DNA from 3 places in the Streptomyces sp. NPDC096339 genome. Region 2 is predicted to be linked to each of the others. Evidence: riboswitches for the same ligand, from Rfam matches in the RefSeq annotation. Region 2 holds a riboswitch; each other region holds the start of a gene.
What was found. A riboswitch is a leader RNA that binds a small molecule or an ion and turns the genes downstream of it on or off. The one in region 2 is predicted to bind cyclic di-AMP.
Positions count from the first base shown of each region.

Region 1 (4,270 bases), on a different contig from region 2:
GCCCCCGCGCGCACCTGCGAGTCGAGGCCGGGGACGAACCAGCCCCTCCGGCGCTTGAGGAGCGGGGTCCGGGGCGGAGCCCCGGCGGCGGAGCCGCACCCGAATCCGCCGGCCCGCCCCACCCCCCGACCCGAAGCCGGCCGCACCCGCGCAAAGGACCGGCGCAAAGGACCGGCGCAGCCGAATTGAACTCGCCGGAATTACCCGCACCAAAAGCAGCCCGCATCGCGCAGCGATCCGCACCGCGCGCAGCGAATTCACAAACAGCCCGAATTCCGCCCACGGAAAACCGGCGCCCACCCTTTGTATACGGCCCCTGTTAATGCCGGCCGCTCGACATGTTTACGGCAGGTTGCGAAGTGCTCACCGCCGACCGGATCCGCAGCCGGTGCGCCCCCGCCGCGCGCTCCGCGTGGACCGCCGCCAGCGCACGCGCCCGCTCCGCGTCGCCCCGGGCCACGGCGTCCACCACCGCGCCGTGCTCCGCCCAGGACTCCACGGGCCGGGCCGGCGCCTCGACCACGTACATCCACGCGACCTTGTACCGCATCTGGGTGAGCAGCGCGATCAGTCCCGGGCTGCCCGAGGCCTGCGCGAGCGTCTCGTGGAACCAGCCGCCCAGGGACCGCAGATCCTCCCCCTGGCCCCGCCTGGCCCGCTCCTGGCCCAGCCTGACCAGCCCCCGCAGCACCTTGAGGTGCGCCTCGGTGCGCCGCCGGGCCGCCCTGGCCGCGGCGAGCGGCTCCAGCAGCATCCGCAGCTCCAGCAGATCGGCGGCCTCCTGCTCCGTCGGCTCGGCCACGCAGGCCCCCGCGTGCCGCCGCGTGGTCACGAACCCCTCGGACTCCAGGGTCCTCAGTGCCTCACGGACCGGGACGCGGGAGACTCCGTACCGGCGGGCCAGGACCTCCTCGGTCAGCCTGCCGCCCGGCCCGAAGACCCCGGAGACGATGTCGTCGCGAATTGCCGTGCATACCGCGTGCGCAGGAATACGCAAGACCGAACCTCCGCCTTTTCCGACTCACACCCTCATTGGTGCCACCACTGCTGCGACTCTATTGCAACACACGATGATTTCCGAGAGCGTCCGGAAATGGGAAACCTCGGGAAACCACGGGAAGCTTCGGGAAGCCCCGGGAAGCCCCCCAAAACACGAAGGCCCCGGCTCGGGGAGCCGGGGCCTTCGGTGGAGCGGGCGGAGCGACGGAGCGGAGTCGCTCAGAGGTCGACGCCGTGCGAGCGCAGGTAGGCGAGGGGGTTGATGTCCGAGCCGTACTTGGCGCCGGTGCGGGCCTCGAAGTGCAGGTGCGGGCCGCTGGAGTTGCCCGTGGAGCCCGACAGGCCGATCTGCTGGCCCGCGGTGACCTGCTGGCCGACGGAGACGTTCAGTCGCAGCATGTGGCCGTACTGCGTGTACGTGCCGTCGTTGTGCTTGATGACGACGTTGTTGCCGTACGCGCCGCCCCAGCCCGCCTCGACGACGACACCGGCGCCCACCGCGTGGACCGAGGTGCCCTCGTCGGCGTGGAAGTCGATGCCCGTGTGGCTGCCGGAGGACCACATGCCGCCGCCCGCGTGGTACTGCGTGGAGACGTAGGAGCCGTCGACCGGGGCGACGAAGGTGTTGAGGCGCTTGCGCTCCTCCTCGCGGGCCGCGCGCTCGGCGGCCTCGCGCTCGGCCTTCGCCTTGGCCTCGGCGAGACGCTTGGCCTCGGCGGCCTGCTGCCGGGCGTCGGCCTCGGCCTGCGCCTTGGCGGCGGCGTGCTCGGCGGCGCGCTGCTGGGAGTCGGCCTGCTCGGCGATGTCGCCCGGGAGCTCGTCGGCGACGACGACCGCGCCGAGCGTGTTGTCCTGCGAGTGGTTGTTGCCACCGTTGTCCGCGGCGAAGGCCGGGGCTGCGATGGTGCCGACGACGCCGGTCGTGGCGAGGGCGGCTATGCCGGCGTAACCGGCGGTCTTGCGGCTCAGACGGCTGGAACCACGGTGCTTACCGGAGCCGGCGGGACGACTGCCAAACGCCATGAAGGGGCTGATCCTTTCCTTCCTTCTCGCCTACCGGGTTAGCTGACGGGTTCGGAGCAGGAAGGTCTCCTACGGGCCTCCTCTTGCGAGGCGGTCCGATTCACCCCAGGGACTGATGTGGGTCCCCGGCTCCCCAGGCTCGCGCCTGACGGGGACTCGGCGATCGCTGTCCGGTGCCGCGGATGCGGCGCGTACAACTGACGGACAGCACGGCCGACGCTAGGCGGATCATCAGCCAATCACCAAACAGACACGCCTTTTTGTTGCGTACGCCACACCGCAAACAGGCAACCCCCCTACCAAACGGACAAAAGGGGCCCAGGCGGTCAAGCCGCCCGGGCCCCTTCAAGAAGCGCCGTTCAGGCCCCAGTTGGGGACCTCAGTGGGTCACTTCAGTTGGTGACGACGCTCACTTCACCGATGCCGAGGGCCCGCACCGGCTCCTCGATCAGCGACGCGTCGCCCACCAGCACCGTGACGAGCCGGTCCGCCGGGAAGGCGCTCACGACCGCCGAAGTGGCCTCAACGGTGCCGGTTTCGGCGAGCCGCGCGTACAACTGCGCCTGGAAGTCGTCCGGGAGTTCCTGCTCGACCTGGTCGGCGAGGGTGCCGGCGACCGAGGCCGCCGTCTCGAACTTCAGCGGGGCCACGCCCACCAAGTTCTGCACCGCCACGTCCCGTTCGGCGTCGGTCAGGCCGCCCTCCGCGAGGGTGCGCAGCACCTTCCAGAGGTCCTCCAGGGCCGGTCCGGTGTTCGGGGTGTCCACCGAGCCGCTGATGGCGAGCATCGAGGCGCCCTTGCCGTCCGCGGTGGAGCGCAGCACCTGGCCGAAGGCGCGGACGCCGTAGGTGTAGCCCTTCTCCTCGCGCAGCACCTTGTCCAGGCGGGAGGTGAGGGTGCCGCCCAGGCAGTACGTGCCGAGCACCTGGGCCGCCCAGACCCGGTCGTGGCGGTCCGGCCCGATACGGCCGATCAGCAGCTGCGTCTGGACCGCGCCGGGCCGGTCCACGATGACCACGCGACCGGTGTCGTCCGCGGTCACCGGGGGCACCGGGAGCGGCTCGGCGAGGTCGCCCGTCCAGGTGCCCAGGGTGTCCGCCAGCACGGCGTCCAGGTCGATGCCGGTGAGATCGCCGACGACCACCGCGGTGGCGGTGGCGGGGCGTACGTGGGCCTCGTAGAAGGCGCGTACGGCGGTGGCGTCGATCCGGGCGACCGTCTCCTCGGTGCCCTGGCGCGGGCGGGACATCCGCAGGGCGGCCGGGAAGAGCTCCTTGGAGAGCTGCTTGGCGGCCCGGCGCTGCGGATTGGCCTGCTCGTGCGGGATCTCGTCGAGCCGGTTGCGCACCAGCCGGTCGACCTCGCTGTCGGCGAAGGCGGGCGCGCGCAGCGCCTCGGCGAGCAACCCCAGGGCCTTGTGCAGGCGCGAGGCCGGGACCTCCAGGGAGACCCGCAGGCCCGGGTGGTCGGCGTGCGCGTCGAGGGTGGCCCCGCAGCGCTCCAGCTCGGCGGCGAACTCCTCGGCGGAGTGCTTGTCGGTGCCCTCGGAGAGCGCGCGGGCCATGATGGTGGCCACGCCGTCCAGGCCCTCGGGCTCCGCGTCCAGCGGGGCGGCCAGGTTGATCTCGACGGCGACGACCTGCTGGCCCGGCCGGTGGCAGCGCAGCAGGGTGAGGCCGTTCGGCAGCACCCCCCGCTCGGGGGCGGGGAAGGCCCACGGCCTGGCCTCGCCGGCCTGCGGCCGCGGGTGGAAGGTCATCGTGACGGCTGCGGTGTCGCTCACTGCTCCGCCCCCTCGTTCTCGTCGCTCTCGTCGGACTCGGCGGACTCCTCGGAGCCCGGCAGCGGCTCGTAGACCAGGACCGCGCGGTTGTCGGGGCGCAGTCGGGCCGCGGCCACGGCCTGCACCTCCTCCGCGGTGACGGAGAGGACCCGCTGGACGGCGGTCAGCGCCAGCTGCGGGTCGCCGAACAGCACCGCGAAACGGCACAGTTCGTCCGCGCGGCCGGCCACCGTGCTCAGCCGGTCCAGCCACTCGCGCTCCAGCTGTGCCTGTGCGCGCTCCATCTCCTCGGCGGTCGGGCCCTCGGCGGCGAACCGCGCGAGCTCCTCGTCCACGGCGGCCTCGATGACGGGCACCTCGACCCCGCTGGAGGTCTTGACGTCCAGCCAGCCCAGGGAGGGCGCGCCCGCCAGGCGCAGCATGCCGAAACCGGCCGCGACGGCCGTCTGGTCGCGGCGTACCAG
Region 1 covers NZ_JBIWFI010000032.1:32,326-36,595, forward strand. The annotation lists gene ACIQ5Y_RS30575 (GntR family transcriptional regulator) at 320-997, opposite strand; gene ACIQ5Y_RS30580 (M23 family metallopeptidase) at 1,219-2,022, opposite strand; cyclic di-AMP (ydaO/yuaA leader) riboswitch at 2,035-2,194, opposite strand; gene ACIQ5Y_RS30585 (M16 family metallopeptidase) at 2,415-3,782, opposite strand; gene ACIQ5Y_RS30590 (M16 family metallopeptidase) at 3,803-4,270, opposite strand, start outside.
Region 1: it holds a riboswitch for cyclic di-AMP, as region 2 does, so the genes downstream of both, ACIQ5Y_RS30580 (M23 family metallopeptidase) here and ACIQ5Y_RS28250 (transglycosylase family protein) in region 2, are expected to answer to the same signal.

Region 2 (4,270 bases):
TGGGAGACGTACTGGCGCATCGGATACGCGAGGGCGACGACCAGCGTACAGAGGACGAGCACCAGCAGGGCCGCGCGTCCGGTGAGCCGGCTGCGGCGGACCTGACGGCGCGACTGGGAGCGGTAGACGTGGGCGGCGGTCCGCTCGCCGAGCTGCTTGAGCCTGGTCGCGGTGGAGAAGGTGGAGAACCGATCCCGGTTCCCGGCCATTGATCCGCCTCCCCTGTGTACACGTACACGTACCAACCAATACGTCCCCGCACACGGTACGGGACCGAGTGCGGGGACGTACGGAGGCTAGACCCGGAGGTCCGGATCAGCCCTTGAAGCGCGGGAAGGCGGAGCGGCCCGCGTACACCGCGGCGTCGTCGAGGATCTCCTCGATGCGCAGCAGCTGGTTGTACTTGGCGACGCGGTCCGAGCGGGCCGGGGCACCGGTCTTGATCTGACCGCAGTTCACGGCGACGGCGAGGTCGGCGATGGTGACGTCCTCGGTCTCACCGGAGCGGTGCGACATCATGCACTTGAAGCCGTTGCGCTGGGCCATCTCGACGGCGTCGAGGGTCTCGGTCAGCGAACCGATCTGGTTCACCTTCACGAGCAGGGCGTTCGCGGAGCCCTCCTCGATGCCGCGGGCCAGGCGCTCCGGGTTGGTGACGAAGAGGTCGTCGCCGACGATCTGCACCTTGCCGCCGATGCGCTCGGTGACGGTCTTCCAGCCGGCCCAGTCGTCCTCGAACAGCGGGTCCTCGATGGAGACGAGCGGGTACGCCTCGACGAGCTCGGCGTAGTAGTCGGTCATCTCGGCGGCCGAGCGGGACTGGCCCTCGAACTCGTACTTGCCGTCCTTGTAGAACTCGGACGCGGCGACGTCGAGCGCGAGCGCGATGTCCTTGCCCGGGGTGTAGCCGGCCTGCTTGATGGCCTCGACGATGAGGTCGAGCGCGGCGCGGTTGGACTCCAGGTTGGGGGCGAAGCCGCCCTCGTCACCGAGACCGGTGGACAGGCCCTTGGTGTGCAGGACCTTCTTGAGGGTGTGGTAGACCTCGGCACCCCAGCGCAGCGCCTCGGAGAAGGACTCCGCGCCGATCGGGGCGATCATGAACTCCTGGATGTCGACGTTGGAGTCGGCGTGCGACCCACCGTTGAGGATGTTCATCATCGGAACGGGCAGCAGGTGCGCGTTCGGGCCGCCGAGGTAGCGGAAGAGCGGAAGGTCGGAGGCCTCGGACGCGGCGTGCGCCACGGCGAGGGAGACACCGAGGATGGCGTTGGCGCCGAGGGAGCCCTTGTTCTCGGTGGCGTCCAGGTCGATCATCGCCTGGTCGATCAGGCGCTGCTCGGTGGCGTCGTAGCCGACGAGCTCGGGGCCGAGCTGCTCGATGACGGCGAGGACGGCCTTCTCGACGCCCTTGCCGAGGTAACGGTTGGGGTCACCGTCACGGAGCTCTACGGCTTCGAATGCACCGGTGGAGGCACCGGACGGAACTGCAGCACGGCCGGTGCTGCCATCGTCGAGGCCCACCTCGACCTCGACCGTGGGGTTGCCTCGGGAGTCCAGGATTTCCCGGGCTACGACGACGTCGATGGACGGCACGAGCATCTCCTTCTGGGATGTGACGCTGGGTGTGCGGCGGCATGTCAGGCCGTGGGACGGCCTTGCCGCTTAGAGCCTAACCGGCTCCGGGCACTCGGCCCGCCGACCGCCCGGGTCCTGGGACGAAAAAGGGCCCGAATACCACCGTTCCAGGACATACGACTCTGGAGGAAGGCGCCTTGGCCCGTACACACGCCACCGCCCGGCGCGTGGAGGGGAAGGCGCGCCGGGCGGTGGGGCTGTTACGTGTGGTGAAGACGCCTGCGGCTATTGCCGCATTGTTCAGCTGAGCTTCAGCTTCTGACCGGGGAAGATCAGGTCGGCGTCGGACACGATGTCCTTGTTCAGCTCGAAGAGCTTCTCCCAGCCGCCCTTGACGCCGTTGGCGTCGGCGATGGCGCCCAGGGTGTCGCCGTCCTTGACCTCGTACGAGCCGTTGCCCGTCTTGGGGGCCTCGGTGCGCTCGGAGCGGGTGGTCGGGGCCGGGGCCTCGGAGCGCTTGGTCTCCGCCTTCTTGGTCTCGACCTTCTTGGTCTCGGCCTTCTTGGTCTCGGTCTTCTTCGGCTGGGTCTTCTTGGTCTCGGTCTTCGGGGTCTCGGTCGAGCCGCCGCCGGCGTAGGAGGAGTTCGACAGACCCACGCCGCAGGACGGCCAGGCGCCCTTGCCCTGGCCCTTGAGGACCTTCTCCGCGATGGCTATCTGCTGGGACTTCGAGGCCTGGTTGGCCTGCGGAGCGTACGCCTTGCCGCCGTACGCGGCCCAGGTGGAGGAAGAGAACTGCAGGCCGCCGTAGTAGCCGTTGCCCGTGTTGATGGACCAGTTGCCACCGGACTCGCACTGGGCGACGCGGTCCCACTCGCCCGCGGTGGCGGCGCTCGCGGTGCCCGCGGCCATCAGCGGCGCGGCGACGACGGCGCCGGCGACACCGGCGAGCGTGGCGATGCGGACGGCCTTGGTGGCGCGACGGTGCTTGCCCTTGCCGGAAAGCAGCATGAGGTTCTCCTCACCGACGCCTACGAGGTGAGCTGTCGGGTTCGGGCGGATGAGTTGCCCGGCCGTGCGACCTAGCGCACGTCTTGACCCCTAGCCGGTTGCCGCCGTCTCTCAACGGCCGCGCCCGGCGCCTACCTTGGTTCCCCCGCTCCTGCCTTCGGCGCTTGACGCGACGACTGTTCCCCCCGTCCGCCGGCAGGACTCGGCGATGCGGTCGAAGGAGCCCGCGGTGGCGGGCGATTCAGAAGGTAGGCAGGTCTCTCCCCGATGTTCAACGCGCGACATCGGGGAGAAACGGCCCCTACTTGCGCCCTTCTCGGGGGTGTTTGCGCAGGTGAGGACGGGGTTTGCGCAAGCCCCGAGGCGAGACACGCCAGTTGACCGGAAGAGACACATGTCTCACTTACAGAAAACGGACAATCAACTCTTACCGGTCCGGTGAAGTGCCCTTATTTGCCGGTTAGATCCAGGTTCTGTCCAGGCTTGATCAAGTTGGCGTCCCCACCGATGACCTGCTCATTGGCCTTGTAAAGGGCGTTCCAGCCGCCCTTGACCCCCTTGGCATCCGCGATGGCCGCCAGGTTGTCGCCCGTCTTCACCGTGTAGACGGGCTCCGACGCGGCGTCAGGCGCGACCGGCACCTCGGCGGCGGGCGCCCCACGGTGCTTGCCGCTGCCCTCACCGGGCGTGGCGGACGGTGCCGTCGTGGCGTCAGGCGCCGTGGGGGCGCTCGGGTCGACCGGGTTGGTCGGGTTGACCGGAGGCAGGGTCGGGTCGGTCGGCGCCGTCGTGGGAGGTGTGGTCGGGACACCCGGGTCCGCGGGCTTACCCGAGTTGCCCTGATTGCCCTGACCGCCCGGGTTGCCCTGATTGCCCTTGTCGCCCGGGTTGTTCGAGTTGCCCGGAACCGTGGGCTCCTCAACGGGGAGGTCGGCCGGGGGCATGACGGGCAGTCCGAGGTTCGGTCCGAGCGGTCCGTCGGCGATCCCCGGGGTCGGGGCCCCGAAGTCGGTGGACGGCGGTACGGCTCCGGAGGGCGGCACGACGTCGTCGGGGCGGGAGGGCGCGGGCTTGACGCTGCCCGGCCGGCCGGGGTCGACCACCGCGGCGGGGCCCTGGGCGTCCAGTCCGGCGGGCGCCGCGCACATGGGCCACGCCTGCGGGCCCTTCGCCGCGAGCACCCGTTCGGCGATGGCGATCTGCTGGGAACGGCTGGCGAGGTCGGCCCGCTCGGCGAAGTCGAGGCCGCCGGCCTCCGCCCACTCATCCTGGGTGAACTGGAGGCCGCCGTAGGCACCGCTGCCGAAGTTGGCGCTCCAGCTGCCGCCGCTCTCGCATTCGGCGACCTTGTCCCACGTGGAGGTGTCGGCCGCGCTCGCGCCGGTGGCGGCGAGCAGCGGCAGAGCCAGCGCGGAGCCGGTGACTCCGGCAGTGACGACTATCGCGGGCACCTGACGGGGGCGTCTGTGGCGGCCGTTCCCGGAACGCATGAGGCTGCACCTTTCGCATAACGGCGGGGTAACGGCAGAACCTAGCGGCCTTCGAACGGATGTCACAAGTTCGGTCGGGAACTGACTTCGGGTCAGGCGGCGCTCAGGCGTTCGGCACTGCGAACCGAACGGGAAGAGTGCGCAGGCCACGCATGATGAGTCCGCCGCGCCAGCGCAGGTCTTCGGCCGGA
Region 2 covers NZ_JBIWFI010000027.1:90,807-95,076, reverse strand. The annotation lists gene ACIQ5Y_RS28260 (septum formation initiator family protein) at 1-209, opposite strand, end outside; gene eno (phosphopyruvate hydratase) at 316-1,602, opposite strand; gene ACIQ5Y_RS28250 (transglycosylase family protein) at 1,879-2,589, opposite strand; cyclic di-AMP (ydaO/yuaA leader) riboswitch at 2,592-2,762, opposite strand; gene ACIQ5Y_RS28245 (transglycosylase family protein) at 3,039-4,079, opposite strand; gene ACIQ5Y_RS28240 (cytochrome P450) at 4,183-4,270, opposite strand, start outside.

Region 3 (4,270 bases), on a different contig from region 2:
CGTGTCGTCTCCCCCTCCCCCGCTCCCCCCGTCTACAGCGGCAGCAGGTCCGGCCGCTTCGCCTCGACGTGGTCACCGGAGGACTCCCCGCGCAGCCGCCGGCCGATCCAGGGAACCAGGTGCTCTCGCGCCCAGTGGATGTTGTCCCGGGTCACGTCGACCGATCCGCGCGGGCGCTCCGGCGGCCACGGCTGGTCGGGGTCGGCCGGCACGTCCAGTCCGAGCACCTGGGCGGCGCGCAGCGCGACCCGGGTGTGCCCCTCGGGCGACAGGTGCAGCCGGTCGGTGTCCCACGCCCTTCGGTCCTGTACTGATTTCAGGGACCAGAGGTCGAGGACCGGGCAGTCGTACCGGTCGGCGATGGCGCGGACGTGGACGCTGTACGTCGCCACCTTGCCCCGCAGGTGCTTGAGGACCGGTACGCCCCGGGTGTCGAAGCCGGTGGTGATCACGACCCGGCCGACGGCTCCGGCGAGGTCGGCCACGGCCGCCTCGAAGCGCTCCGCCACGTCGTCGGGGTCGGTGCCGGGCCGGATGATGTCGTTGCCGCCCGCGCAGAAGGTCACGAGGTCCGGCGCGAGCGCCTTGGCCCGCGGGACCTGGTCGGCCACGATCTGGTCGAGGAGTTTGCCGCGCACGGCCAGGTTCGCGTACCGGAATTCGCCTTCTGGATGCCGGTCGGCCAGGAGCACGGCGAGCCGGTCCGCCCAGCCGAGATAAGTGTCCCCGGGTCCCGGGTCCCCCACGCCCTCGGTGAAGCTGTCCCCGATCGCCGCGTACGAGCCGATGGTCTTGGGTTTCGTCGTCGTCGCTGCCACGAGACGACATCCTTCACTCTCGTAACCAACCTACGCCAACGTAATGAGGGGTTGACGGGCCGTGATCTTTACCACCCGGGGGATAAGGAATACGTACACGTGAGGCCGGGACCCCCCTCGGGTCCCGGCCTCACGTGTGCCTGCGCTCCTGCGGCGGCCGCCGTCAGATGCTGACGCCCTTGGCGCGGAGGTAGCTCAGCGGGTCGATGTCGGAGCCGTAGGACGGGCCCGTGCGGATCTCGAAGTGCAGGTGGGGGCCGGTGGAGTTGCCGGTGGAACCGGACAGGCCGATGGTCTGGCCCGCGGTGACGCTCTGGCCGACGGAGACGGACAGCGAGGAGAGGTGGCCGTACTGCGAGTAGTTGCCGTCCGCGTGCCGGATGACGACCTCGTTGCCGTACGCGCCGCCCCAGCCGGCCGAGACGACGGTACCCGCGCCGACGGCCCGGACCGTGGTGCCGGAGCTCGCGATGAAGTCGACACCGGTGTGGTAGCCGGAGGACCACATGCTGCCCGCGACCTTGTACTGGGTGGAGATGCCGGTACTGGCGAGCGGGGCCACGAAGCCGGAGGCCGACGTCTTGGCCGCGGGGGCCTCGACCGCGGACTCCTGCTGCGCCGGGGCCGCCTGCTCGGGCGCCTGCTCGGCCGCCTGAGGAGCGGACTTCGGGGCCGCCTTGTGCGCGGTCCTGGGAGCGGCCTTCGGGGCGGATTCCGCCGGAGCCGGAGCCTGAGCCGGGGCCGCCTCGGCCGCACCGCCGAGGTTCAGCTTCAGGCCGGGGTGGATCAGATCGGGGTTGGCGCCGACCGCCTCGCGGTTGTCGGCGTAGAGCTGCTGCCAGCCGCCGGACAGGTGGCGCTCGGCGGCGATCTTGGAGAGGTAGTCACCCGGGACGACCGTGTAGGCCGTCGGCGCGGCCTCTGCCCGGAGCGGGGCGGAGACCTGCGGGGCCGCCACGGGTGCCTCGACGGCCCGGGCCGTCGTGGCGGCCGCCGGGGCACCGGCCGCGTGGGCGCCGGCGGCGCCCATCAGCGGCAGCGCGAGGGCCGCGCCACCGGTACCGGCGACGGCGAAGCCGCGCGATATCGAAAGGGACTTGGGGCGGCGGTGCTTACCCTTTGCAGGCATGTCGCATTCCTCTCCGGTGCCTGCGAGGTGAGCTGTCGGGTTCGGACTGGAGATGTCCGGCCGCACATGAACGGAACATGTACGGCTTCACCCCTAGCCGTCCCGGGCTTGAGTTCCGGGACAGCGGCTTACCTGGTTCCCCCGCTCCTGCCGCGCGTGAATGGTCGAGTGCGGTTTCCGGGCGGCGGCAGGATTCGGCGATCCACCCGGATCGGTCGCGAACGTAATCCCAAAAGGCCGTGCCGAACAAGCCGCGAATTTCCTGACGGAATCACAGGGACGGGAAACCGGGGGAATGCCGGTCACCCTCCGTCCATTCCCGTCCGCCAACAACCGCTCCGGCGCGGGCATTCGGCTTTCGCGATCAGGCACTCACGGTCACCGTATGATCTGGCTCACGGGGACGCGCCCGATCTCGCCTCCGCTTATGGCAAGTTGTCGCCAAGTAGTGTAATTCGGACAGAGCACCCAGAAGCAGCATCACGAAGCGGAGGAGTTCCCTTGACCCAGCAGATACAGGAGCCGGAACTGTCCGGAGTGCGCAATTTCCGCGATGTGGGCGGATTGCCGACTTCTGATGGACGAAGGGTCAGGACGGGACGACTGTTCCGAAGCGGACATCTGGCGCATGCCACTGAAACCGATACAGAATTCCTCGGTTCGCTCGGCCTCCACACCGTCTTCGACTTCCGCAACGGCGCCGACCACGCGCTGGAGGGCCCGGACGTGGAACTGCCCGGCGTGCGGAACGTCAACATCCCGCTCTCGGACCCGGCCGACGGTCGCGAGTTCTGGAAGATGGTCCGCGACGGCGATCTCGAACAGCTCCGCACGATCCTGGGCGACGGGAAGGCCGCCGCCCGGATGACGAACTCGTACCGGGCGATGATCAAGAGCCGCACCGCCGAGCACAGCCGGGTCCTGCACGCCCTCGCCGAGGACAGCGTGCCGGCGCTCATGCACTGCGCCGCCGGCAAGGACCGGGCCGGCCTGTCGATCGCCGTCACCCTGCTGGCGCTGGACGTCGAGCGCGAGGCGATCGTCGCGGACTACCTGGAGTCGAACGCCCCGCACCGCCGCTACCGGGTCCGCCGGAGCGACGAGTCCGCCGAGGCCCGCTCCCCCGAGGTGATGGAGCTGCTCTCCCCGCTCTTCGACGCCCGCGCCGAATACCTGGTCGCGGCCTTCGACACCATCGAGGAGACCTGGGGCGGGGTGGACCGCTACCTGGAGGAGGGCCTCGGGCTCACGCCCGGGACCCGGAGCCGGCTGCGCGAGCGGCTGCTCGACTGACGTGCCGGTCGGAGGGGGAGCGCACACCGGGCGCCGCCCCCTCCGCCCCGCTCAGCGGTTGCCGACCGCCTGCTTGACCAGGGTCCTGCCGAAGTCCCACATGAGCCCCGAGCCGCCGTGCGCATCGTCCATGACCGCGCGGAAGGCCACGACGAACCGGTCGACGTCGCGCTCGTCCACGATCAGCGGCGGGATGAGCTTGATCACCTCCAGATGGTCCCCGGAGACCTGGGTGAGGATCCGGTGCTTCTGGAGCAGGGGCACCACGACCATCTGCGCGAAGAGCCCCTTGCGGGCCGCCTGGAGCATCGTCCAGCGGCTGCGCAGCCCCAGTGAGGTCGGCCGGCCGAACTCGATGCCGATCATCAGCCCGCGCCCGCGGACCTCGTGGAGCAGTTCGTACTCGTCCACGAGCGCGGCCAGCCGCCCGTGCAGCAGGTCGCCCATCGCCCGGGCGCCCGCCACGATCTCCTCGTCCTCCATGACCGAGAGCACCGCGAGCCCGGCGGCCATCGCCTGCGCGTTGGAGCCGAAGCTCGCGGAGTGCACGAGCACCCGGTCCATGGAGGAGTAGACCTTCTTGAAGATCCAGTCCTTGCCGAGGGTCGCGCCGACCGGCACGTAGCCGCCCGACAGCGCCTTGGCCACGCACACCAGGTCCGGCTCCACGCCCGGCTCGTGCTGGTAGGCGTAGAAATCGCCGGTACGTCCCAGGCCGGTCTGCACCTCGTCCGCGATCAGCAGTGCCTTGTGCCGGTGCAGCAGTTCCTGCGCGGCCGACAGGAATCCGGGCGGGGCCGCGAGGACCCCCTTGCCCTGGATCGGCTCGACGACGAGGCCGGCCACGTCTCCCTTGCGGAGCTCTCGCTCCAGGGCTGCCAGGTCCCCGAGCGCGATCCTCGTATCGGGGAGCAGCGGGGCGAAACCGTCGCGGAAGCCGCTCTCCCCGTTGACCGAGAGCGAGCCCGTGGTCAGTCCGTGGAAGGCGTGGTCGCAGTACAGGATCCTCGTTCGCCCGGTGGCGTACCGG
Region 3 covers NZ_JBIWFI010000037.1:25,894-30,163, reverse strand. The annotation lists gene ACIQ5Y_RS32770 (SGNH/GDSL hydrolase family protein) at 33-818, opposite strand; gene ACIQ5Y_RS32765 (peptidoglycan DD-metalloendopeptidase family protein) at 982-1,947, opposite strand; cyclic di-AMP (ydaO/yuaA leader) riboswitch at 1,952-2,157, opposite strand; gene ACIQ5Y_RS32760 (tyrosine-protein phosphatase) at 2,449-3,240, shown strand; gene ACIQ5Y_RS32755 (aspartate aminotransferase family protein) at 3,292-4,270, opposite strand, start outside.
Region 3: it holds a riboswitch for cyclic di-AMP, as region 2 does, so the genes downstream of both, ACIQ5Y_RS32765 (peptidoglycan DD-metalloendopeptidase family protein) here and ACIQ5Y_RS28250 (transglycosylase family protein) in region 2, are expected to answer to the same signal.